DNA from 3 places in the Shewanella sp. 0m-8 genome. Region 3 is predicted to be linked to each of the others. Evidence: predicted binding sites of a transcription regulator. Region 3 holds the regulator's gene; each other region holds the start of a gene.

Region 1 (8,324 bases), on a different contig from region 3:
TAATATAAGTCTATTAACATTCCTAACCTCTCCTTTAAGGGCTAAGGTATGTGATAAATAAAGAACAAAAGGAATGTTCCCTATGAGTAATAAGTCTAGCCTGGCGATGCAGTCAACCGTTGCCTCTTTTATGGTGGTATTTGGTGGGATGAATTTTGCGGTAAATGCAAATGATACCGCTGATCTTGATAGACTATATGGTATGCCTGTTAGCGCTTCCCACGTAAAATATTATGAAGTTGATCCCCATGACAACATCATGCTCAACCCCTATCTTCAGGTCGCGAATGAGCAGTGGTCGGCAGTGATTGATGCTACGAAATCTGCCTATGATTGGTGCATAGATGAACAAGGCAAGCTTGTCATTATTCAGCCTGTGCCACACCCAAGGGGTCGTCAATATTCCGGTAAATTTGTTCGACCAGAAGATGGATATACAAAATTAACGGGGTATACAGAGAAATATGGACACGTTTCGGCGACTGCAGGGCAAAAAGCCAGATTTTGTGGTGAGATCGTCTACGATAAAAATGGAGAGCGTTGGCTAGTTAACAATAAATCTGGACGATACAGTAAACACATCGATGATCGTACACCTGACAAATTGATTTATGCCGCTAAACTAATTAGAAAGTGGGTTGAGACTGGTGGAGAGGCTTGGGGGCCTACTATTTATCTATTAGAATATGGTCCTGAAGACATTATGAAGGCCGCTTTTCACTCTCTAAATGTTTATTATGCGAATCCTGAAACTAAAAAAATGCCTTATATAATATTATAAACCCCCGCTTATCAGTTGAAGCGAGGGTTTATTACTTACTGGCGACTTAAATAAGCCTATTCTCCTAAAATGTAAGGTTTTTTCTTTTTCTTCTCGTCAAGATATTTTATTTGACTGCTGCCTTCGTATTTATTTTGAGTTGCTTCGTTACCATAGGCTAAGCGGTATTGCACTTCTCCCCATGGCTTGCCTGACGGGTTAACGGTTGCTTTGATTAGTTTAGCTACATTAGCTAGCTGCTCAGGAGTACGATCGACATTATTTTTAGAGTAGCGGCCTGACTTGTTGTTAATCACCCAAGTACCATCTTCAAATAAAATTTCGCCGCCTAGACGAGCAACACCACCCGCTACACCAGATGTGTGACCAAATTTCTCTTTTGGATATTTCTTCTTGCCGCCCTTAACTTTAACTTTTTTCTTTCTACCATCTTCAGGTCTGATATAGCCATTTTTGTAGATACGCCCCATCGGGTGCGTCGCTTCTTGGACAATCGCAACATTACCATCTGCGTTTACTATATAGTTATAGACGCCAACTTCAGGATCGATCACTGCTGGTTGGTCTATAGTCGCAACCTGTAAGTACGGGTTAAGCATAATGTCGTCGGCTTGATCAACTTCATAATATTTAATATAAGAAGGTAGCGTTAATGTACCGTATAGTTTATCTAACTCACTGTCGCCTTGGGCTGTTTGCCCCGCAAATTTGTAGCCATTATTTTTAGAACCAGGCCAGAAATGTAACTTTGGGTTACCATTTTTTTGCAGCGCGATTTTATCTTGATCACTAATTTGGCCCTCTTCGTAAGCTAAGATTGAGTCACCGATAAGTTGAATCGCTGTGTTTTTATCTTTAAATCCACGCGCTTCAAGCTTAAAGTTACCTTTCTCATCGCGGCCTTTATAAGAAGTAAACCAAGTTTTGACAATAGTGGTAATGCCTGGAAACTTATCATCTAGACATGCAACATCACTACATACAGAAAGTGGACTACCATCTTGAACCATCAGAATTTTATAATCATTTTCGCCACCGTCCACTAGATCTAAGACGGCAATTGGGCGTGCTTTAATTACTGAGCCAATTGGCACTGCTGGACCCAAGACTAAAACATCCATTGGGTCACCGTCACCACCTTGATCTTTTGGTAAAATAGTTCTCGGGATCATACCGTAGTTGCCAGGGTATCCAAGATATTTTACATAACGTGGTTTACCGTTTTTCTGCTCCAGCTCTAACATGCCAGTTTTCTTATTTACTTCATATTTTGCAGTTTGGCCAGCAGGGATCTCGACGACGACATTGACGGTGCCATCGATGTTATGAGCACTATATCCAGAGAGAAAATTTTTCTCTCCTTGGAGTACTGAAACATGAGGAGCGACGCTAGCCATTGCTGTTGTTGTTAAACAAACAGCCGCTGCAACTAATGTGTAAGACAGTATTCTCTTCATTATCTTTATCCTAAGTTATTAAAAAAAAGTGTTTTATTGTAGAGTTTTGTTTACATACTTCTGGTGCAATTATGATGGGTCGTCATTAAATGCCACTGTCCCATCTGGATTCTTAGCTGGCTCTTTGTAGGACCTTAAATCTACATCTTTAAGCTGTGTAAACTTTTTAAGCTTCAATCCGCCTTTGCGCAAGTAGGTCGTTTTTGAGCCGCGCCAAACTGAATTTTTTGGTAAACCAATTTCGCTATCCATCTGCGCGTACATTTTTTGCATGAACTTTTCAGCTGTAATATGAGTTTCAGCCATGTCGTAGTAATCCCCAGTAGGGTAGCCAAATGAGAAATCATAGACAAATGCGTGCTCTCCCCCCTCAATGGGTAGCCATGCTTCCATGGAGATCCCCGCAGGAAAAGGCAAACCAGGAAGGATCATGAACCCAGGCTTCATCCTGACACTGTATGCACCAACACCTTCAAGGGGAATGCTTGGGTCAAGACCTAGGGTTTCTAGTTGTGGAACATATTGAGCAAAGTCAGCTAGCGTTTTTGGTAAATTGGTAAGTTCAACTTCTACTTTTACTGATTTTTCTAAGTAGGTATCGAGTAAGTGATTAGCAGCAGGACCTACATTCTCTTCAACAGATGCATCCTCTTCATCTTCCATAGCGGTAAATACGAGTTCAGGCTTTTCTCTATCGATAAACTTAACTGTTAACGCAGACGAAGAGGGCTTTCCTTCTAAATATTTTGTCGTGATTCTGACAACATATCCAAGCTTGGTTAGATCCCCTTTTGGCGTGTCGTAATACACTTTGGTTGAAAAAGTCAGTCCATCGGCATCAAAGGTTTTCTCTTCAAGCTGAATGTTTTCCTTTTTTGCAAATGCTTTAACTTTATTCCAAATCGTTTGTAAGCCTTCTTGAGGGGTCAGCCCCGCCTTAGCAGGGTCGATGAGAAACTTCATCTCTCTCGCTTCAACGATCTCTAATGCTTCAGGGTGCTTTTTTATCTGGACCTCATGAGGTAAAGCTGTTGCAGCTTGTACTGTGCTTGCTGTAAATAGTGAAAGAATCAGTGTTAAAGCCAGTGTTGTTTTCATAAATTTGAACCTCAAAAATAGTTAATCCAGCAGTAGCGGTTACATATTTGGTGCCATTAACCTTTATTACGAATAAATTTGCTCAAATAACCAATCAAAAACGTTGCTTAACCGTTATTTAAAACAAGTTATTTGTAACTAACTTAGTGCTAATCTAGCCTCCTCAAAAACAATAGTATTGATCTGCGTCAATCATATGTTCGGGTTTTGCAGTGGGCATGTAGCAACTTTGATATAGATCTAGTTTTAAGCATATCTGACAACTACTTGATCACGGAAAGGGGGGGGCAGATTTTTTTAGCTAGCATTTCGAGTAATGGACGTTTTGTATGAGAGCCATGATTACATTTTATTTACTTTTTATAGCGACAGATTGTTGCTGATTGCGCGTGGTTGGTATATCAATTTTTCAGGTTCTTTTTAAAATCATTTCAAGTAAAAACGAATGCTTTTACCTAGCAAATAAAGGGGTTTAAATAAATGAATTATGGGATCAATTACTTTCACTACAATGCATTACGTGCTTTTAAATATAGTTTTATCAATTAAAAACAACAACTGAAAAAGAGTGATGCAAGAGGCTCAATAATGGGAGGCTTGCCTCTAACTACTTACCTAAAGTAGATTCATCTTACATAGAGCAAAGCTAAACTTAACAAACCAACAAGCAAAATCAGATAATGAAACATAAACAATTACACCTAACCCCCTTAATGGTTGATTGCATTTTTAGGTTGCAACTTGTTAAAAGCTTACATCGGTATACTTAAAATCCCCTCGCCTCTTAGACAGCCCCGAGTCTTATGAAAAATTTCACCTAAGCTTTTTGCATAGGAGATATGTTATGGGTGGATAACGATATACCCAGAATTTAAAGAAGAAGCCGTTAAACTACTATTATGCGTGGCTGTTTTAAACTGCATTCTGCTCACAGAAAGTTGTCATCCTTATTGCGCAAAATCACATAAAACCACTATACTGTATAAATATACAGTTAACTATTTTTTAGCATGAACATAATTCCAATTTCAGCCAGTGCAGGCATAACAGGTTTTGAATCCCCTGCCACCGATTACAAGCAACTGCCGTTAAGTCTTGATGAATTACTGATTGAGCATCCGAGCTCGACCTTTATTGGCCATGCTTGTGGTGACTCTATGCAGGGGGTCGGCATATTCGATGGCGACATTTTAATAGTCGATAGGCATGTTGATGTGCGTAATCAAGACGTTATCGTGGCAAATTTTAACGGTTCATTTGTTTGTAAGATTATTGATAAGGTGAACAGATTGCTGTTATCTGCCAATGAATCTCACATGAGCACGCCTATCCTCGAGCACGACACTTTTAGTGTTGAAGGCGTGGTGATCCGCTCTATTCGCTGCCATCGTAAAAGCCCAATTCTAGAGAACGACTAACCATGTATGCGCTTGTCGATGCGAATTCTTTTTATTGCAGCGCTGAGCAGGTTTTTAGACCTGACTGGCGTAACCGCCCTATCATAGTGCTAAGTAATAACGATGGAATGATTGTTGCGGCTAACAGATTGGCAAAAGAGGCCGGAATTAACAAGTTCGGCCCTTACTTTGAAGCGCAAAAACTGTGTGAGCAAAAAGGTGTTATCGCGCTATCTTCAAATTATGAGCTTTATGGCTCATTATCTGCTGCCATGATGGAGGTGATTGGCCATTTTGCGCCTGAGCAGCATATTTATAGTATCGATGAGTCATTCTTATCGTTTAAGCACTGTTACCCCGCTATCCCTTGTTTAACTGAGCATGCGATGAAGATAAGGCGCGCCGTTTGGAAAGAAACACGGCTTCCTGTCTGTGTGGGGATTGGCTCGACGCTCACTCTGGCTAAGGTCGCCAATCACGCAGCTAAGAAAATACCCGGCTATAAAGGTGTTTGCGCCATTACCTGTGATGAACAGCGCATTGCCATTTTAAAAACCATGAAGACCGACGATGTATGGGGGGTTGGCAGACGTATATCTAACAGACTTGCGATGATGAATATTCACAGTGCTTTTGCCTTGTCACAGATGAAAGTCGGTATCGCAAGCAAGCAATTTAGTATCGAGCTTGAGCGTACCGTCCGTGAGTTGAACGGCGAAGTGTGCAAAACATGGGATGAAGCACGAGCTGACAAGCAACAGATCTTTTCTACCCGCAGTGTTGGTAACCGAATAACCGACATAACATCATTGTGTCAGGCGTTAAGCAAGCATGCATCAACCGCCGCGGCCAAAGCCAGGGCTCAAGGCTCACTCTGCCAAAGCATGTTAATTTTCGCTTCTAATTCCCCTTTTGATGAGCAGCCTAGCGGTTTTAAGTTTGTGCATCATTTTGCTTATCCAACGAATGACACGTGTGAATTGATAGAAGCTGCAACACGCGCGGCTATCGTCAGATTCAACTCCTCTATTCGTTATTACAAAATCGGCGTTGGACTAATTAATCTGTGTAGTGAGGCCAACCTGCAGCAGGACTTGTTCGAAAGCAGCAGAAACCCTAATAGAATGCAGGTATTAGATAGCATTAATGCTAAATATGGCACTGACGCACTGTTTCTGGCCGCTCAAGGCATATCACAGAAATGGGGCATGCGCAGAGAGATGCTTACCCCCCAATATACCACCCGCTGGAAAGACATCCCTATCATTAAATGTTGATGGGGACTTTCTAAATTTTTTTAACGACTTACATTGTTACTGAAACAAACTAGGACTAGTATTTGTTGAGACGAATGAACGCCTTGAAGCGTTATGAGTCTTCACCCCCTTCTCGACGACTGTCGAATAACCGGACTGGTTAACATTATGAGCGAAAATTCAACACAAGCACCATCCCATCTAGTACGTAATCTTATTCTTGCAGCCGTAGTGCTCGCAGTACTTGTTACTCTGAGTTATTTCTATATTCAACATCAAAAAAACTATCCGAGCACAGATGACTCTTATGTACATGCCAATATTATCTACATCGCTCCACAAGTCAGCGGCAAAGTCGTCAGTGTTAATGCATCTGATTATCAAAAGATTAGTCAAGGTGACTTATTGGTGCAGATCGACCCAGCTCCCTTTCAAGCTAAACTAGATGAAGCTCGCGCAGCCTATGAAATGGCGCTGCAAAATAATGCGGCAACCGATGATGCCATACTGGCTGCGAGTGCCAATGTTAAAAGTGCCGTCGCTCAATTATCTGATGCTCAGGTAACCTATAAACGTATTAAAGACTTAGTCGATAAAGAGTTGTTGCCTGCTCAGCAACTTGACGACTCGCGTGCCAAGCTATCGGCAGCTGAACAGAGTGTTATCGCCGCGCGGGCAACCATGGCTCAACTGATCAAATCTCAAGGTGCGCACGGTAATGCTGCGCCAGAAGTGAAAAAAGCGGCTGCAGCACTGAGTCAGGCAAGTTTATCGCTTTCATACACTAATATTTTCGCGCCTAAAAACGGCATTTTAGGTAAATTAAGTGCTCATGCTGGTAGCGTTGTATCTCCAGGGCAAGCGCTTGTGCCTTTAGTTGTTGATAACACGTATTGGGTTCAAGCTAATTTTAAAGAAACCCAACTTGAACGATTGACCGCAGGCCAGAGTGCAACAATCACCCTAGACCTTTACCCTAAGGTGGATTATCACGGCACAATTGAAGCCATTTCACCGGCCAGTGGCGCTTCCTTTACGCTGTTGCCGCCTGAAAATGCCACGGGAAACTGGGTTAAAGTGCCACAACGTTTCCCTGTGTTAATTCGCCTCTCTAACGAAAGTGAGCATCCTGACTTTCCACTACGTGTGGGTGCAAGTGCTAACGTAACCATTGATACGATTGATAGCCAACCAAAGCATCAAGAGAAGTAACATGAGCGATAATTCAGAGACAATGCCTAATACTGATGACAGTCAGGTATTGAGTGAAAGCAGCCGCAAACTCGTCACGTTAGCGGTAATGCTATCTGCCATCATGGTATTGCTTGATATGACCATCGCCAATGTTGCCTTACCGCATATGATGGGGGCATTGGGGGTCACGTCTGATCAAATTACCTGGGTACTGACTTCTTATTCTATGGCTGAAGCGATATTTATTCCGCTAGCCAGTTTCCTCGCGCTTAAATTTGGTGTGCGTAATCTACTGTTGGTTTCAGTGAGTGGCTTTATGATCAGCTCTGCACTTTGTGGACAAGCAGATAGCATTGCTGAAATGGTCACCTTTAGGGTGATGCAAGGAGCATTTGGGGCTTCGGTTATCCCACTATCTCAGTCAATAATGGTGCAGATCTATCCCGCAAGCCAACGTGGTAAAGCCATGGCACTGTTTAGTGTCGGGATATTACTAGGGCCTATTTTAGGGCCGACACTGGGTGGCGTTATTACCGAGAATATGAATTGGCGCTGGATTTTTTATGTGAACCTCCCCGTTGGCGCTGTCTGCCTTACGCTGATTTACTTATTTGTTAAGCTCGGTGGTAAAGGTAAACCTAAAATTGATTGGCCAATCGTCATCGCAATGACCATTGGTATTGGTTTGTTGCAGATGGTGCTCGACCGAGGGAATCAAGAGTCCTGGTTTGAGTCTAATACCATCTTGTTTGCCACCATTATTAGCGTAATTGCGATAGTTTTCTTTGTCGCGCGCTCTTTTATTACTAAGAGTGATATCGCGCCAGTGTGGTTGTTACGCGATCGTAACCTTGCTATGTCATGCCTTGTGATGGCGGGTTTCTCAATGGGGATGTTTGGCATTACTCAGCTGCAACCCATGATGCTGGAACAGCTATTGAATTATCCGGTTGAAACAACTGGTTTTGCTATGGCACCAAGGGGCCTAGCATCAGCTATTGTTTTGCTAGGAATGGCACGTTACATGGACAAAATCGATGCGAGGCTACTTATCGCAGTTGGCCTATCGCTTAATGCCCTTGGCACCTATTTGATGACTCAGTATTCACTTGAAATTGATATTTACTGGATTTTACTGCCG
Region 2 (8,324 bases), on a different contig from region 3:
ATTCATTTGCTGGTCGCTTAGCTGCAATATTGCAAGGCAGCACCGAGACGACATTTTATGTATTGGCCGTTTATTTTGGTGCTGTTGGGATCCGTAATGGCAGGCACGCGTTAGCTTGTGGCTTATTTGCAGATTTAGCGGGGATCATCGCGGCGATACTGGTCTGCTACCATTTTTATGGTTGATGATACCAATCAAAATAAGTAGTTGTTCTACTCAGAGTGTTTTTGGGCAAACTAATTCAAGGCGAATAGATGACATAATTGCTCGGCGATCACATGGCATTTTCCCATTAGCAAACATGCTGACAGACATAAAAAACGAGGCCTTATAGCCTCGTTTTTCTATTCAGTTGCTAGATAATCGTTATTAACTATCATTTCCAAGTTATCAACTGTTAGTTAATATTTCTTAGCAGCTGAATCGTTAGTCTGCTTTAGGTGTTTGTACTGGTGACCAAGTCATCCATTTTGCATCAAAATCAGACTGAAGCGTAAATGTTTGGTCGTTGTTGATGGTGTTTGCTACCGTGGTGGTTTCTTGTGTTGCGACCCCGATGCCACCGGCTAAAATTGTTTCCAACGAACCCGTCTCGATTTGCGCGCCTGAGAATAGGCCAAGATCAACTTTTACGCCTGAGAGATCCCAAAACACACTGGTTTGGTTTACAAGATGTTGATACTTATTTTTAATATGAACGTGCATTACAACGCCAGTGCCTTGATCTGAAAGAGCATAACTATCGACTTGGCCAATGTTTATCCCTCTAAAGAAAATGGCTGTTCCTGACTTAACCGAGCCTAAGGTGCTATTACTTAAATTAAAGGTTAACGCACCATCGATATTATGAAATGGCGTATCAACTTGTCCAACAAAGGTTGTCGCCTTGATGTTGCTTTGTCCCGGGAAGACTTCAATATAGGCACCGGTTATCAGGGTTTCAGGCGCTTTAATCCCAGCTAAAGAAATATCCGCATCGACAACAGAATACGAGGCATCTTTTTGATTAAAATTAGTGGCATATTCACCATATAAATAAGCAGTAACATTTAACTGCTTTAAATTGGCGGCTAAGGTTACCGACTCAATTTCACCGACTTTATGGCCTAAATACCGAATGGCTGCTTTGCGGGTTAATTTTACGGTCGCAGGGAAGGTGAGCTGAATGGGTACCGCCTGGCTGAATGCAAGGAACTTACTTTCATAAAGCGCGGTGCCGTTTGCGACGGTATTACCTTCAAGCAAGCCAAGGCTTATTCCGCCTTTTAAAGCTCCCATTAATGGCGCGACTTCGACCTCAACGCCACTTAAACTGGCATTGATTGATACTGCACTGTTACGCCAAAAGATTGTTTGATCAGTGAGTAAACTTTTAAAGTCACGTTCGATAGCGATATCAATTGCAAAGTCATTATTTGTGGCTTGCCACTCTACGCCAGACACCTGGCCTATTTGCATTTTCTTGTAATAGATAGGAGAGCCAGCAGTGAGATCTGCGCCATCTTGATTGTAGAGTCTTCTTTTTATAAGCTTTTGATTATTGAAAAAAGACGTAGCCTGTTTGCTGTTGCCAAAAACATACAGCGAGTCGCCGCTCTTTGCCAAGGCTTTGTTTGTGCCTCTAACTAAGCTTAACGCGCCACTAGTCAAAGTCGTCAGATCACGGGTACTGACTTTAACACCATCGAGACTCGCATCTATGGTTAATGCAGACTCTGCAATAAAGTGGCTATTTGCGCTGATAAGCGTCGCAAAGTCAGCGTCTATTTCAGCTTGATATTCTACTTGAGTAAAAGTGTTATTGAGCTGACTGGATAGTACGTGACCAATCTTGATCTGCTTATAGCGAATTTCTGCACCGGCGCTAATACCTGGGTTGCTTTTTGCGTGCAGCGTGAGGAGCAGTTTACCAGTATTTGTGGGCTCAGGTTGCTGTGTTAACAATGTATATTGTTGTTTTGCAGCTCCTGTACCTGGAATGAAGTTAATTACACTACCTGTGATTAAACGTTCAGGGTGCTTTATACCGGATAGAGATATATCGGCGCCTTCCAACCAGAAATCAGCACTTTCAGTGAGTAACTCTTTATAGGCGTTATCAATTCTTGCAGATAACACAACGCCATCATCACTTAATGCTTTATGAGTTACCTGGCCTATCTGGATCCCACGATAAACAATGGCGGTATTTTGAGATACGGCGTCGGTACCACTTGCGAGTAGGTTAAATTGCAATCCGCCTAAGGCGTCATCTTGGCTGTCATATAACGTGAATTCATGCTTATTTTCCACGGGTTCAGATAAGGTATTGGAGCTAAAGCTAATGCCACCTGCAAGTATCGAGGCTAAACTTTCGCTACTGACTTTTACACCAGATAAGGAGGCATCGATGCTGATCCCCGAGACATTCCAAAATTGAGAGTCGGTTTTAACTAGCTCAGCATATTGCTGTTGAATAAATGCTGTTACTAGAATTTGTTCCGCACTTTCAAGATGATAACCAACTACTTGTCCTACTGGGATCTGTCTGTAAAAGATAGGAGAACCCACATCAAGAGAACCTAATTTGTCAGAAGTGATATGGACAATTAGTCCTTCTACGCCGGGTGTGATGACGGGGGCAGTTGTTTCTGCTTCAAAATAGGATCTTGAGTCGCCGCCACCGGGTAACATACTAATGTAATTACCAGAAAAAAGGGTATCTAGACCTTCGATGCCGGTGATTGTTGCTTTAGGTTTAACCAACCAAAACTTGGTCCCCTGGTTGATAAATGGTGCGGCACGATAATCCATGAGAACTGAGACGTTTACGCCTTGAAGATCATCATCAATACTCATATCAACGACTTTACCCACTGTAAGCCCTTGGTACTTGACTAAGGTTTTACCTATGTCCATTCCTGTGGCACTAGGGAAATGAATCGTAATTTCAATTCCCGACTCGCGTATGCTCTTCACCCCAAGCCACGCGCCTAATGCAAGTGCAATAATGGGTAATAACCAAATCGGTGAGAATAACTTTTTCTTTACGACTTTAGGCGTTTGTACTTGAGTCATCTTTTGCTTCCAATCTATCCCAGAGTAATCGGGTATCTATAACTTTTGCAGCGAGCTGCGTGAGTAAAATAACTAAGGCGAATGCAGTTGCTGCTGGAGCCGGCTTAGCGTCGAGTAACTGTCCCATATTAACGACAGCTACAGTAAGTGAAATAACAAATAAGTCGAGCATCGACCATCGACCAATCCATTCAATAATATGAAAGCCAGTCATTAACTTCTTTTTCGAAATAGGGAGTTTGAAACTGATTGCAGATAAATAAATCGTTAAGCCTACAATTTTTAAGATCGGTACCAAAATACTCGCAGTAAACAAAATGATTGCGATGGGGATCATGTCCGTTTTAACGAGGTGAGCGATCCCAGAAAAAATGGTGTCTTGGGTCACTCGTCCCTGATTCGTCAGCGTTGTAATGGGGTAAATATTGGCAGGGATCAGCAAAATAGCTGCGGTGATTAGCAGCGCCCAACTTTTTTGGACACTGTCATAATCTCTAACCTTAAGTGGAGCATCGCAACGACTACATGTTGCAGACTTACTGCAGGTCACCTTGTGACATGTTGGACACGAGGTTAAGCCGATATCTTTCCCAAGCGTTGCTGAGTCATTTGTGTTCATCAAGAAAGCTCCACATATGTTCTAAATCGTACTCGCGCATTAAAAATAACGTCATTACAAATAACATGGTGAAACAGAATGTACCAAAACCAAAAGAGACACTGGCAAAATCTGCTAGGTTGAACGCCGCGACGAGGAAGCTGATGACATAGATTTCAAGCATGGTGAGCTGGGTGAGCATTCCTTGAATTTTTAGCAATTGTTTGAGTGTCGTCCTCAGTATGACAGAACTGAGCCCGAACTTAATAATGAGTGTTTGAGACAAAATGGATAATAACAATAGCCCCGGAGCGACAACGGCAGAAACCAACACCGCAATACCCACTAACCAATAACCTTGCTGGTAAACAGATAGCGCCCCCTCTATGACTGTAGTTGTCCTAATACTTCCAAGAAACTCAAGCTCTAAGACCGGGTATAAATTTGCAGGTGCGAAAAAGAAAACCGCCGTTAAACACAGGGCTAACATACCGTTGATAGAACAGTATGGCGTATCGTAAAGGGGGGTGTGGCACCTTGGACAGATAGCACGTACGCCAGTTGGCAGTGCTCGCTTCCTAATGACTAAGTCGCAGGACTGACACAAAGTAATACTATTATCTACTGCTTCCATAGCCATCTTTTTTTAATATCCAAGTTTGCGATATAAACGGTTAATCGAGTACGCAAGGTGAGTATTTTCACGTATGCGATTGAAAATACAGAGCCATTAACCGAATAAGTTTATCAGATATTCAAGAAAACTTGCATAAGAAGTTCAATCTATGAGACTCTTTACTGTATATAAAAACAGTGTGAGGTTGAATATGGCCGTTGTAACTCAATTTGTAGTTGTTAGAGAAGGGGTTGAAAAGATGACTTTTACATCTAAGAAGGAGGCTGATGCCTACGATAAGATGCTAGATATCGCTGATAACCTAATCCCGTTTTTAAGTAAGAGTGACTTAGGTTTGGAGGAGGTTAATATTGAAAAGTTAAGCTTTTTCTTGGCCGAGAACAAAGATGACCTGCAAGTGTTACTTAAAGGTGGATCACTAGAGAAAAAAGCATCGGTTAAGAAAACAGCTAAAAAAGCTGAGGACAAGGCAGAAAAATAAAACTCCTTGTTAATGCAGGTAGGTTTGTTGTTAGAATTTTGTAAGTATGCTTTTTTGTTTTAGATATAACGGTTGGATAGTATTAATGGAAGACGCTTTTTACGGCACGCTAGAACGTCAGGTGCGGGCATTATTTACAGATGAAGATGACACTATTGCAGCATTGGCAAATTTTTCAGCTTTTATCAATGACAACCTTGATGATCTTAATTGGGTTGGCTTCTATCTATTGAAAAATGATCAATTAGTATTAGGGCCGTTTCAAGGTAAGGTAGCTTGTTCTCGCATTCCAGTCGGTAAAGGTGTCTGTGGTACCGCGGTGGCATTAAATTCAACACAACGAATTGATGATGTTCACCAGTTTGCAGGTCACATTGCATGTGATAGTGCCAGTAACTCAGAATTGGTTGTACCTTTACGACAAAACGGATCTGTTATCGGTGTGCTGGATATTGATAGCCCATCGTTATCAAGGTTCAGTAAAATTGATCAACAAGGGGTCGAAACTTTGGTAAAAAGTCTCGAATTTTGCCTATTTGGTTAATCTACGACCAATTATCGCTAATTGGAGGTCGCAATCATTTGAAGCCTCTCTATAATAAGCGGTTTGAGTAATGAAAAAAACAAACACGTTTACATTCAAGATATGAATGCTTAGAGTTTGTGTATTATTGTTGCTAAGGTAGGTTTGATTTTAGGTATAAAAACAAATGTTAACGATTTTTCATTTGTTGTTTATGCGCAGATCAGACAAATATAAACGACACTTAACTGATACGAGTGATAAAGCTCTACGGTGGTGTCCCTTTTTTAAACTGTGGAAGTAAAGATGGAATCAACAGAAAAGTTGACCGATACCAACGCTATTCTTGCGTATTTGTACGAAACATTTCCTTTATGCTTTATAGCTGAAGGTGAAACTAAGCCATTAAAAATTGGGTTGTTTCAAGATTTAGCGGAAAGGTTAGCTGATGATTCTAAAGTCAGTAAAACTCAGCTCAGAATCGCGTTAAGAAGATACACGAGTAGCTGGCGCTACTTAAAGTGCGTGAAAGCAGGCGTACAGCGTATTGATTTAGACGGTAATGCTTGTGGTGAATTAGAGCAAGAGCACATTGATCATGCTCAAGCTACACTAAAAGAGAGCCAAGACAAAGCTAAGGCGAAAAGAGTTGCACAGGCCAAGAGTGCTAACCCAGCTGCAAAAACGGCTAAGAAGCCTGTTAAGAAGCCAGTTGCTAAACGTCCTAAGCAAGCTCAAAGCAGCAAACCTGCAAAAGAGCCTGTTGTGGCAGAAAATTTAGTACCTGCGGTTTTAGCTGAACTGAAACCAAAGCAGCGTGTTAATGTCAAATTAGGTAAGGCACCAGTAGCTGGTGTGATTTTGGACATCAAAAAAGAAGATGTTCAAGTTCAGTTAGACTCTGGTTTAACCATCAAAGTTAGAGCTGAACATATACTGCTGTAATGGCTTATTAGCACCTAAAGGAGTAACTTGTTGATGCGAAAACTTTCTCTGGCTGTATCCATTGCCGGTATTTTTGTCGGATTCTCGGCGTGGGCCGTAAGCCCTACTATTCAATTCAGCGAGTTGCCCGCTCTTAAGCAGGAACCGCAACATAAGGTTGCCAGTAAACGAGTGACAGGTTTATTCACTCGCTCCCACTATCATCGTTTTGATATGGATGACGCCTTCTCTGAACAGGTATTTAATCGATATCTAAAGCAATTAGATTATCGCAAGAATGTATTGTTGCAGTCTGATATCGATAGTTTCAAAGGCTATTCATCTGAATTTGATGATATGTTGAAAAGTGGTGATTTGAATCAAGCTTATAAGATGTTTGAGCTTGTTCAAAAGCGTCGCTATGAGCGATTTGCTTATGCATTGTCTTTGCTTGATGAAGAGATGGCATTTGACGTTGCTAATGACGTTTATGAATACGACCGCGAAGATGCAAACTGGCCAACAACCGAAGCTGAGTTAAACGAGCTTTGGCGTCAACGTGTAAAATACGATGCATTAAACCTCTCTCTTACTGGTAAGAATTGGGATGAAATCGTCGAAGTCCTTGAGAAACGTTATAACAATGCGATTAAACGTTTAAGCCAAACCCATAGCGAAGATGTCTTCCAAGGCGTAATGAATGCATTCGCCCGCACAGTGGAGCCTCATACAAGCTATCTTTCCCCTCGAAATGCTGAGCGTTTCCAAATGGAAATGAATTTGAGCTTAGAAGGCATTGGTGCAGTGCTTCAAGTCGATGATGACTATACAGTGATCAAGAGTCTGGTTGCAGGCGGCCCGGCAGCATCAAGCGAAAAATTATCACCTGAAGATAGAATTATTGGTGTAGGTCAAGAAGGCAAAGAGATCGTTGATGTCATCGGCTGGCGTCTTGATGATGTTGTCGAACTGATTAAAGGTCCAAAGGGCAGTAAGGTTGTTCTTGAGATTTTACCAAAGAAAGGCGGCACCAACGCGAAAACGTTCGAATTGACAATTGTTCGCGATAAAATTCGTTTAGAAGATAGAGCTGCAACGTCTAAAGTGATTGAGCCAACAGACGGCCCTTACGCAAATCGTAAAGTGGGTGTGATTCAAATACCCGGTTTTTATATGGATTTGTCAAAAGACGTTTCTAAAGAACTTGCCGAATTAAAAGAAGCTAAAGTCGAAGGTATTATTATTGACCTTCGTGGCAATGGCGGCGGTGCATTAACTGAAGCAACGTTGTTAACAGGTTTGTTTATTGAACAGGGTCCAGTGGTTCAAATTCGAGATGCGAACGGTCGAGTATCACAAAATCGCGATAATGATGGACGAGTCACTTATGATGGTCCGTTAACCGTGATGGTTGACAGATACAGTGCATCGGCTTCTGAAATTTTTGCTGCAGCACTTCAAGATTATGACCGTGCACTTATTGTTGGCGAGTCTACCTTTGGTAAAGGTACGGTGCAGCAACATAAGAGCCTTGGTCGTATCTATGATATGTACGAAAAGCCTATCGGGCATGTGCAGTACACGATTGCTAAGTTTTACCGCATCAACGGTGGAAGTACTCAGCTTAAGGGTGTTACACCAGATATTCCATTCCCGAGCGCTTTAGAGCCAGGCGAGTATGGTGAAGCTGAAGAAGAAAATGCATTACCATGGGACAAAGTACCAGTAGCACAATACGGTACACTTGGTGAAATTTATCCGCAGCTTATTCAGAACTTGGACGGTAAGCATAAAGATCGTATTCAATCTGATGTTGAATTTAGTTATATTTTCCAAGATATTGCTGAGTTTAAAGAAAACCATGATGATAAAACGGTTTCTTTAGTTAAGACGGAACGTCTAGCTGAACGAGAAGCAAACGACAAGAAACAACTTGATCGTGCTAACGACCGACTCGTAAGAGAAGGCCAAGAAAAAGTTAAGTCATTGGATGATATTTCTGATGATGTCGAAGTAGCCGATGCTTTCTTAGATGAAACAGCCTTTATCACGCTAGATTTAGCGGATATTGAAAAATTGGCAAAGAATCAAAAAAAGTAAAATC
Region 3 (8,324 bases):
TACATAGCCCTTGTCGGTGATGTTGTAGAGGGTATAAGAGAGGGTCAGGGTCGAGATTGAATCCGGCAATTGGGGATCCACAAAAAAGATGAGTGGTAGCTCGGCTGCAGCGTTAGCCTGCAATACCTGCTGATTGAAACAGAAGCATTCCGTCTTATTAAAGTATGCCGCCCCCTGTCCGGGAGAAACAGACGGAATAGCCTGCCCCACAATATGCTCTGCCGATAAATTCGTAGCGACAAAATGAGTACGAATAAGCTCACCGGGATGCACTTGCATGGTATTAACCTGAGGTTTAAATGTCCAAGGCATGTCGCTTTGCACTTGAGACACAAACTCAACCGTTATGGTTCTGTTTTTATCCACTACGACAGGCTGATAAACACTGGCGGTACTTGCGGGTTTACCGTTAATACCCAATGCGTCGCAAAGCACGTCATATAAAGGAACAAGCGCAAAACCAAACCCAAACATGCCCACAGCGCCAATAATTAGCATGGCGAGCAATTTGCGATTGGCGTTACGCTTCATCTCAGTCATCTTTATTTCACCTCTGGCGGGGTGGTAAATGAGTGATATGGCGCAGGGCTAGGAATGGTCCATTCTAATCCTTCGGCGCCTTCCCATGGTTTGGCTGGAGCCTTTTCACCACCACGAATACACTTAATCACTACGGCTAAAAAGATCAGCTGCGAAAGGCCAAATGCGAAGCCGCCGATCGATACAATCTGGTTCACATCAGCGAACTGGATAGCATAATCAGGAATACGCCTTGGCATTCCGGCTAAGCCTAAGAAGTGCATTGGAAAAAACAGCACGTTGACTGAAATTACCGAACACCAGAAGTGCCAGCGCCCTAAGGTTTCGCTGTACATATGGCCGGTCCATTTGGGTAGCCAATAATAGGCCGCTGCCATGATGGAGAATATTGCTCCAGTCACCAATACATAATGAAAATGCGCCACCACAAAGTAGGTATCATGGTATTGGAAGTCAGCAGGAGTGATCGCCAGCATCAGTCCCGAAAAGCCCCCTATGGTGAACAAGATAATAAAGGCCACCGCAAATAACATGGGAGTTTCAAAGGTAATAGAACCTCGCCACATGGTCGCAACCCAGTTAAATACTTTTACGCCTGTCGGCACTGCAATCAGCATGGTGCAATACATAAAGAACAATTCAGCAAATACCGGCATACCCGTAGTAAACATGTGATGCGCCCACACCAGGAACGACAAAACGGCGATACTCGCAGTGGCGTAAACCATCGATGAGTAACCAAATAAGCGCTTACGACTAAAGGCTGGCACAATTGCCGAGATGATACCGAATGACGGCAAGATCATGATGTACACCTCAGGGTGGCCAAAGAACCAGAAAAGATGCTGGAACATGACAGGATCCCCGCCGCCGGCGGCATCAAAAAAGCTAGTGCCGAAGTATTTATCGGTGAGTACCATAGTCACTGTGCCAGCGAGCACAGGCATGACCGCAATAAGTAAAAAGGCGGTAATTAACCAGGTCCAAACAAATAACGGCAGCTTCATCCAAGTCATACCGGGGGCACGCATATTGACGATAGTGACGACCACATTAATCGCGCCCATGATTGAGCTAATCCCCATGATATGAACTGCAAATACAAATAGAGCGGTACTGTCAGGGCTATAGGTTGTCGATAGTGGTGCGTAGAATGTCCAGCCGAAATTGGGGCCGCCACCTTCCATAAAAAGTGAGCTTAACAAAATGGCAAATGCGAAAGGTAGGATCCAAAAGCTCCAGTTATTCATTCGCGGTAGCGCCATATCGGGAGCACCAATCATCATCGGAATTAGCCAGTTAGCTAGGCCTGTAAAGGCCGGCATCACAGCGCCAAATACCATCACTAAACCGTGAACAGTGGTCATCTGGTTAAAGAAGTTGGGTTCGACTAATTGCAATCCGGGCTGAAATAGCTCTGCGCGGATCACCATTGCCATCGCGCCACCGGTTAAAAACATAATAAAACTGAACCAAAGATAGAGGGTGCCAATATCTTTATGGTTAGTGGTTAACAGCCAGCGCATAATACCTTTTGGCGCGCCATGGTGGTGGTCATCATGGCTCACGTCGTTAGCGGCTGGTGAGTCTTGTGTAATTGTGCTCATGTTAATCCCTTACTTTCCGTGACCATCAACATCAGAAGCCTGAACGGCATCACCAGAGTTATTACCCCAGGCATTGCGCTCATAAGTCACCACTGCAGCAAGCTGTTGTGGTGTAAGTAGCGCGCTAAATGACTGCATTGCCGTACCAGGTTTACCATTGATAACAATATCAAGGTGAGCGGCTACAGGGCCTTTGATGATTGGGCTACCCACTAATGATGGGAACGCTGGAGGTAGGCCTGTCCCCGCTGCTTGATGACAAGCCGCGCAGCTAGTCATATAGACTTTTTCCCCCATGGTCAGGAGTTCATTCATGGCTAGGTCACCTAATGGTGCCGTTGTTAGTTCTTTAGTTACCTCGTCATCAGCTTTGGTTTCTGAGGTTGTATCTTGATTAACCTCAGCTTGTGTTGCAGGTGAGGTCGCAGGTATTGCACTTGGAGTCGCTGGGGTTGTATCTACCGATGTTGCTGGCGTGGTCGTATCTGAGCTTACGTCGGCTGCTTGAACAGTGTCGCCTGAGTTATTGCCCCAGGCATTGCGCTCATAAGTCACTACGGCAGCAATTTCAGTTGCAGTTAACTGGCTAGAAAACGCCTGCATAGCAGTGCCCGATTTACCATTTAATACAATATCGATATGCAGCTGAGCAGGCCCTTTAATAAGCGGGCTGCCAATAAGAGAAGGGAATACGCCAGGTAGGCCAGCACCATTAGGCTGGTGGCAGGCAGCGCAGCGTGCAAGGTAGACTTGCTCGCCTTGCGCCATTAATTCTTCCATTGTTAGCGTTTGCGATAGGGCAGCCTTTGCTGCCACTTCGGCATTGCTGGCGGCTTGTTGTTGTGCAATCAGCCAAGCATCAAAATCTTCTTCTGATAAAGCTTCAACAACAATAGGCATAAAGCCATGGTCTTTACCGCAGAGCTCGGCACATTGGCCACGATAAGTGCCCGGTTTGTCGATGCGGGTCCAGGCTTCATTAATAAATCCTGGATTAGCATCTTTTTTAACGGCAAATGCGGGTACCCACCAGGAGTGAATAACATCATCTGAAGTCATTAAGAAACGTACTTTACGATTAATCGGTAGTACCAGTGGCTTATCTACCTCTAAAAGGTAGTTTTTACCTTTTGCTTCTTCGCCATCTATTTGCGCTCTGGGGGTAGAAAGCAGACTGAAAAATTCAACATCTTTGTTGAAATAGCTGTAATGCCATTTCCATTGTGAGCCGGTAATCTTGATGGTGAGGTCAGCATTACTTGGATCTTCCATAGCAATCAATGTCTTGGTTGCTGGAATAGCCATAAGTATAAGAATAATAAAAGGTACAACAGTCCAAAGGATCTCGACTTTAGTACTTTCATGAAAGTTGGCGGCGACTGCGCCTTTTGATTTGCGGTGGTTGATCATAGCGTAAATCATGATGCTAAAAACCACGATGCCAATAGCACAGCAGATGTAGAGAATAATCATATGGAGGTTGTAAACCCGCCCACTGATATCCGTAACACCCTCTGTCATATTAAGCGGCATTTCTGATGCAACAAGTACGGGCGAAAATAGCAACGCCAGCACACAATACAACAATTGCTTCACTAGACTTCTCCTCTGTCCACAAGACAAAGAAGAGTCACACAGTAAGTCTCTGCTCTATGTAAACTCTTCAGTTCCCAAAAAAGCAACGATGACTTCAAAGTGCGCGAGTGGCTTGCCTATCGAGTCGCAATTAATGGGATCGCGACACAGGCTATTGTATTCAGTGCTATTCACTGCTGGTGTAACCACGTTGGCACATACGGCTGAAATATATCAGGCCAATCTCAGTCTAAGCTTTAAATTCAGGACTAATCCCAGAGCAAAGACCGACAACTAAATCGCTCGGATATAACAAAATATCGTTGTTATGACTTCCTACACTACTTGGTGTTTAAATATTGATCAAGATCACTTTTTCAATTATTGATAATAAAAAAGCCCTCGAATGAGGGCTTTAGAAAATCGTTTGTACTAGAAGGCGCTTACTAAAACGCACCTCCTAGTCATCATGTATTAGAAAGCGAGGAGATGTTCTGCTTAATGAACAGCACCAAACAGGGAGGCTTGACCAAAAGCACTATCCTGCATATTGATTGAGCGACAAGATTGTTGCTTATTTGTGTTATCAATCGAATGTTCAATGACAATGCCGACAGCGCGAGCGCTTTTGGCAACGATTTGTAGGCGTCGATTGTCACGAGCATCTAAAGAGTTGGTCCAAGTAATCACCGCACTTGAGGTACCGCTTGTTAAGGCTTTTTCCATTGCCCAAAGTGTTTCCACTTCATCTTTAGCATGAACCAGTAAAATGCGGTCCATTCTTACACCTGCAGCTGCTAGCATCTGCTTGTAGCCGATATTCGGCGGGCTAATCAGTACAATCCAGCGACCCTGTTGGCTCAATTGTGAAAGCTGAGCACTGATCTGGTTCAGCTCATCACGCCCTTGAGTTTGGGTCACCATAGTCGTGATGTCATTACTCGTGCTGCTCACCATATTGGTCGATGGCATATCCTGCCACAGTCCAGGGTGACGAGGACTCGTTCCCATTAGTTTGTTCATTGCCAGTCTCCATTACGGATCACACCAACGGCTAAACCTTCAATACTTAAGCTTTGGTTTGCTAGATCCACTTCAATTGGTGAATACTCTTCGTTCTCAGCATGTAAGAAAACTTTGTTACCCTTTTTCTCAAAACGCTTAACGGTAACATCATCTTCAACGCGTGCTATAACCACTTGGCCGTTACGTGCTTGCTGAATTTTGTGTACAGCCAGTAGATCACCTTCTAGTATGCCAATATTCTTCATACTGTCACCACGGACTCTGAGTAAGAAGTCTGCTGATGGCTTGAACATGGCGGGATCGACTTTATAGTGTTGCTCGACATGCTCTTGCGCAAGAATCGGTTCACCTGCAGCAACTTGGCCGATAAGGGGTAAACCTAAATCTGCATCTTCAGTGTCTTCTTGGGTTAACTTAATACCGCGAGACGTGCCCGGCATAATTTCAATGCAGCCTTTTTTAGCTAAGGCTTTTAAATGTTCTTCAGCAGCATTGGCTGACTTAAAACCTAAACGTCTAGCGATCTCGGCACGGGTAGGTGGCATGCCAGTATCAGCAATATTACGTTTAATTAGCTCTAAAATTTCAGCTTGGCGCGGTGTAAGTGGTCTCATGGTTAACCCTGTCTTTCTATACAGTAACTGTTAGTATATACAGTATTTTTTTGAGTGCAAGTAATAACCAGTTATATTGTTTTTTGTGGGATCCAGTTTCAAATGAAATAAATCCAGCGATGTGAAATTCGTTATTGGACAGCGTCTGAAATTAACTAATATTTTGCTGGACATCAGCACTTATAAATTTAGATAAGGCCTCCGGATGAGAATTCGATGGGAAGGGGATTTTTGAGTGAATATATAAATTAGTCTTAGCTCATTTATGCCCATTACGTGCAACCAGCTAGGAAGGAATCCTTCCTCGTTGCCTAAACTGTTCATGCCCCTTTATTAGCTACAGGCAATAAGCAGGAAAGAACAGTGAAGAGTCTGTTGGCCTACTTTTACGAATCGATAAGCAATAATCACGAATTACTTTCGATTCAACATCAATACTCACTTTGCTCATTTCTGTGCGCGTTTATCCAGTAATACTTTTGTAGAGTGCAGATAAATCAATAGCTTTTCTTCAACAAAAATTAAATAGTAGGTTTATTAAATATGCATGCGCTTTTTGCCAAATATACGCGCATGCACACTATACAAATGTTGAACTAAGCCGCTGCGCGGGGCCTAAAAAATATTCAATCGAGTGTATAACCTACATTGGATCAGTTAGACTTAAAGAAATGCGAAGGAGCACAACAATGACAACGGAATTTCAATGAAAAACTTACCTTCTACTAGATATCAATTGATAAAACCTGCTCTACAGCCCAGAGCCAGCATCAAAAAAAGCAAATTCCTATAGCATAAAGCATACCAATTAATCTGGATTCAGCATCGACTAAGTCCAACAAGCGATTTGTGCCTTGCAAACAGCGCAACGCACAAATACTAAGACGTTATAAGCACAAGGAAGTTTTCAGATGATCCGCAACTTTCTAGAGACAGAGAAACAAATTCAGCATTCAGCACATGATGGAAAAGGTGCTGTAGAGTTGTATGAAATTTGGGGTAAATCAGATTTTATCAGCGGATGTGATTTTATTGATAGGCAAATTATACCGCCAAATTCTACTGTTGGTTATCACAAACACGGTAACAATGAAGAGATGTATATCATTCTTGAAGGAAGCGGAACAATGACTATTGCAGATCAAGAATATAGAGTTAAAAAAGGAGACATGATTAAAAACCCTCCTTTTGGTGAGCATGGATTGGTTAATGATTCAAACGAAAACATAGAGTTGTTAATCATACAGATGAGTATTGAGTAGTGTGCTTATAACAAGCAGCTAAATCCAGACTCACCAAGGCTGTCATGCCATTTGCTGAACAAATCGCCCGCCAGCACATGGTTCACTTATTAGCAGGGTGTTATGCAGTCGTGAACCGTTTCGAGTATAGGAAAATATAATGAGTGATAGTTGGGATGATTACGCAGATGGCTGGGATTCAAATTCAGATGTAATCGAGTATTCTAATAAGGCCTTTGATTCGCTGTGTAAATTCATAAGTTTAGATGGTTTAAATGTTTTAGACTTTGGGTGTGGAACTGGCCAACTAACTGAAAAAATAGCTCATGTTGCATCTTCAGTTGTTGCAATTGATTCCTCACCAAAGATGATTAAAGTTTTAAAGAATAAAAATATTCATAATGTAAACTCACTATCATGCGAAATTTCAAGAAACTCGATCAATAACAATCCTATTTTTGAGTCAGGTTTTGATTTAATTGTTGCGTCATCCGTTTGTGCTTTTGTGCCAGATTACGAGAAAACGTTATCTGATCTTAAGCTTCTTCTAAAAGAAGGCGGTACTTTTATCCAATGGGATTGGAAGCGAAGCAATGGAGAAGATGATTTCGGCTTTACCAATGAAATAATTACTGATGCATATTCAAAGGTAGGCCTTTCTGTTGTTCGTGCTTCAGAGGCGTTTTCTCTAACAAGTGAAAAAGGCACTATGAAAGTTATAATGGGAATAGCAAAAAATGCATAATCGGGTAGCCGGGGGTATCTAGCCTCCAGCACCCATACCACCCTGTATGCGGATCCGCACTACCTCTAAATGAGGCCTTTAATTCGCTGAAATTGAGAGTTTCATTTTGGCTGGATTTCTGGGGGTAAATTTCACATTATCCCGGATCAAGCCGATATGCCTATCTGGATTTCGGCTCTTAACTTATTGATTTCATATTAGGGGGAATTTCACTTGAAACTGGATCCCACATTTTTGTGTGGGATCCAGTTTCAAATGAAATAAATCCCAGCGATGTGAAACTCGTTATTGGGTAGCGCCTGAAGGTACCTCTTTATCTCAAGCGTTCATTAGCTGACTTTGCTGCCTACTCATTTAGTATCTCGGGTGCGTTTGTTCCATAGACAAATAAGTCCGCGCAATTGAGCCTCTTGCGCCCGCTGTTGGTTCAACTTTATTTCCTTGCACTTTTACCTGACAGCTACCAAAGCTCGAACGAGAAGAAGGGAGTGGTAAGCAACAAGGCATTTGCTCTACTTTATACTTGCTGACGACCTTGGTATGTACAAAAAGGCTAGGTGTAGTTTGCCGAACACATACCTTAAAAAAACAGAGCCCAATCAAAGGTTGGGCTCTGTTTTGAGATCTAAGGTGCCAGCTGATTAACCTTATTAACTGCTAAGATTAACCGCCGCAGCCATCAGAACTTCTGGAGTTGATATAGCGAACATCTTTCGCTCTGTCATAATTGGCAGGATCGAGCGTGTCATGCTTTTTGATGAATTGATAAAGCATATCTGCATCAATAAAGCCGGTATCTCTCGCCTTTTCCTTTAACTTGGGATACTTATTACCGCCCGCAGCGTTATAGCTAGGGAGGGTAAATCGATATTTATCTGTTAGCTTGAAGGGCTTATCACCAACAGTTCTGATATCGACATCTTTAGCTTTACAGTCAACGGTCATCTTGATACCGCTAAAATGGGCAAAGCCTCCA

The links. The regulator LexA, encoded in region 3, represses DNA repair genes until DNA is damaged. The targets are predictions, from matches to a motif close to TACTGTATNNNNATACAGTA.
Region 1: ACVBIO_RS20630 (LexA family protein) is a predicted target of LexA. The motif match lies at 4,313-4,332, and genes of this name have one in related genera.
Region 2: ACVBIO_RS00100 (YebG family protein) is a predicted target of LexA. The motif match lies at 4,452-4,471, and genes of this name have one in related genera.

Annotation. Positions count from the first base shown of each region.
Region 1 covers NZ_JBRIMB010000071.1:1,837-10,160, forward strand. The annotation lists gene ACVBIO_RS20615 (hypothetical protein) at 83-781, shown strand; gene ACVBIO_RS20620 (inorganic diphosphatase) at 838-2,238, opposite strand; gene ACVBIO_RS20625 (hypothetical protein) at 2,308-3,336, opposite strand; gene ACVBIO_RS20630 (LexA family protein) at 4,347-4,754, shown strand; gene ACVBIO_RS20635 (Y-family DNA polymerase) at 4,757-6,010, shown strand; gene ACVBIO_RS20640 (HlyD family secretion protein) at 6,158-7,201, shown strand; gene ACVBIO_RS20645 (DHA2 family efflux MFS transporter permease subunit) at 7,203-8,324, shown strand, end outside.
Region 2 covers NZ_JBRIMB010000001.1:17,616-25,939, forward strand. The annotation lists gene ACVBIO_RS00080 (nucleoside recognition domain-containing protein) at 1-185, shown strand, start outside; gene ACVBIO_RS00085 (MlaD family protein) at 427-3,057, opposite strand; gene ACVBIO_RS00090 (paraquat-inducible protein A) at 3,035-3,676, opposite strand; gene ACVBIO_RS00095 (paraquat-inducible protein A) at 3,663-4,295, opposite strand; gene ACVBIO_RS00100 (YebG family protein) at 4,483-4,773, shown strand; gene ACVBIO_RS00105 (GAF domain-containing protein) at 4,859-5,317, shown strand; gene proQ (RNA chaperone ProQ) at 5,603-6,241, shown strand; gene prc (carboxy terminal-processing peptidase) at 6,275-8,320, shown strand.
Region 3 covers NZ_JBRIMB010000005.1:118,127-126,450, forward strand. The annotation lists gene ACVBIO_RS04090 (cytochrome c oxidase assembly protein) at 1-540, opposite strand, end outside; gene ctaD (cytochrome c oxidase subunit I) at 543-2,147, opposite strand; gene coxB (cytochrome c oxidase subunit II) at 2,157-3,743, opposite strand; gene ACVBIO_RS04105 (cell division inhibitor SulA) at 4,221-4,745, opposite strand; gene lexA (transcriptional repressor LexA) at 4,742-5,362, opposite strand; gene ACVBIO_RS04115 (cupin domain-containing protein) at 6,274-6,624, shown strand; gene ACVBIO_RS04120 (class I SAM-dependent DNA methyltransferase) at 6,764-7,348, shown strand; gene ushA (bifunctional UDP-sugar hydrolase/5'-nucleotidase UshA) at 8,012-8,324, opposite strand, start outside.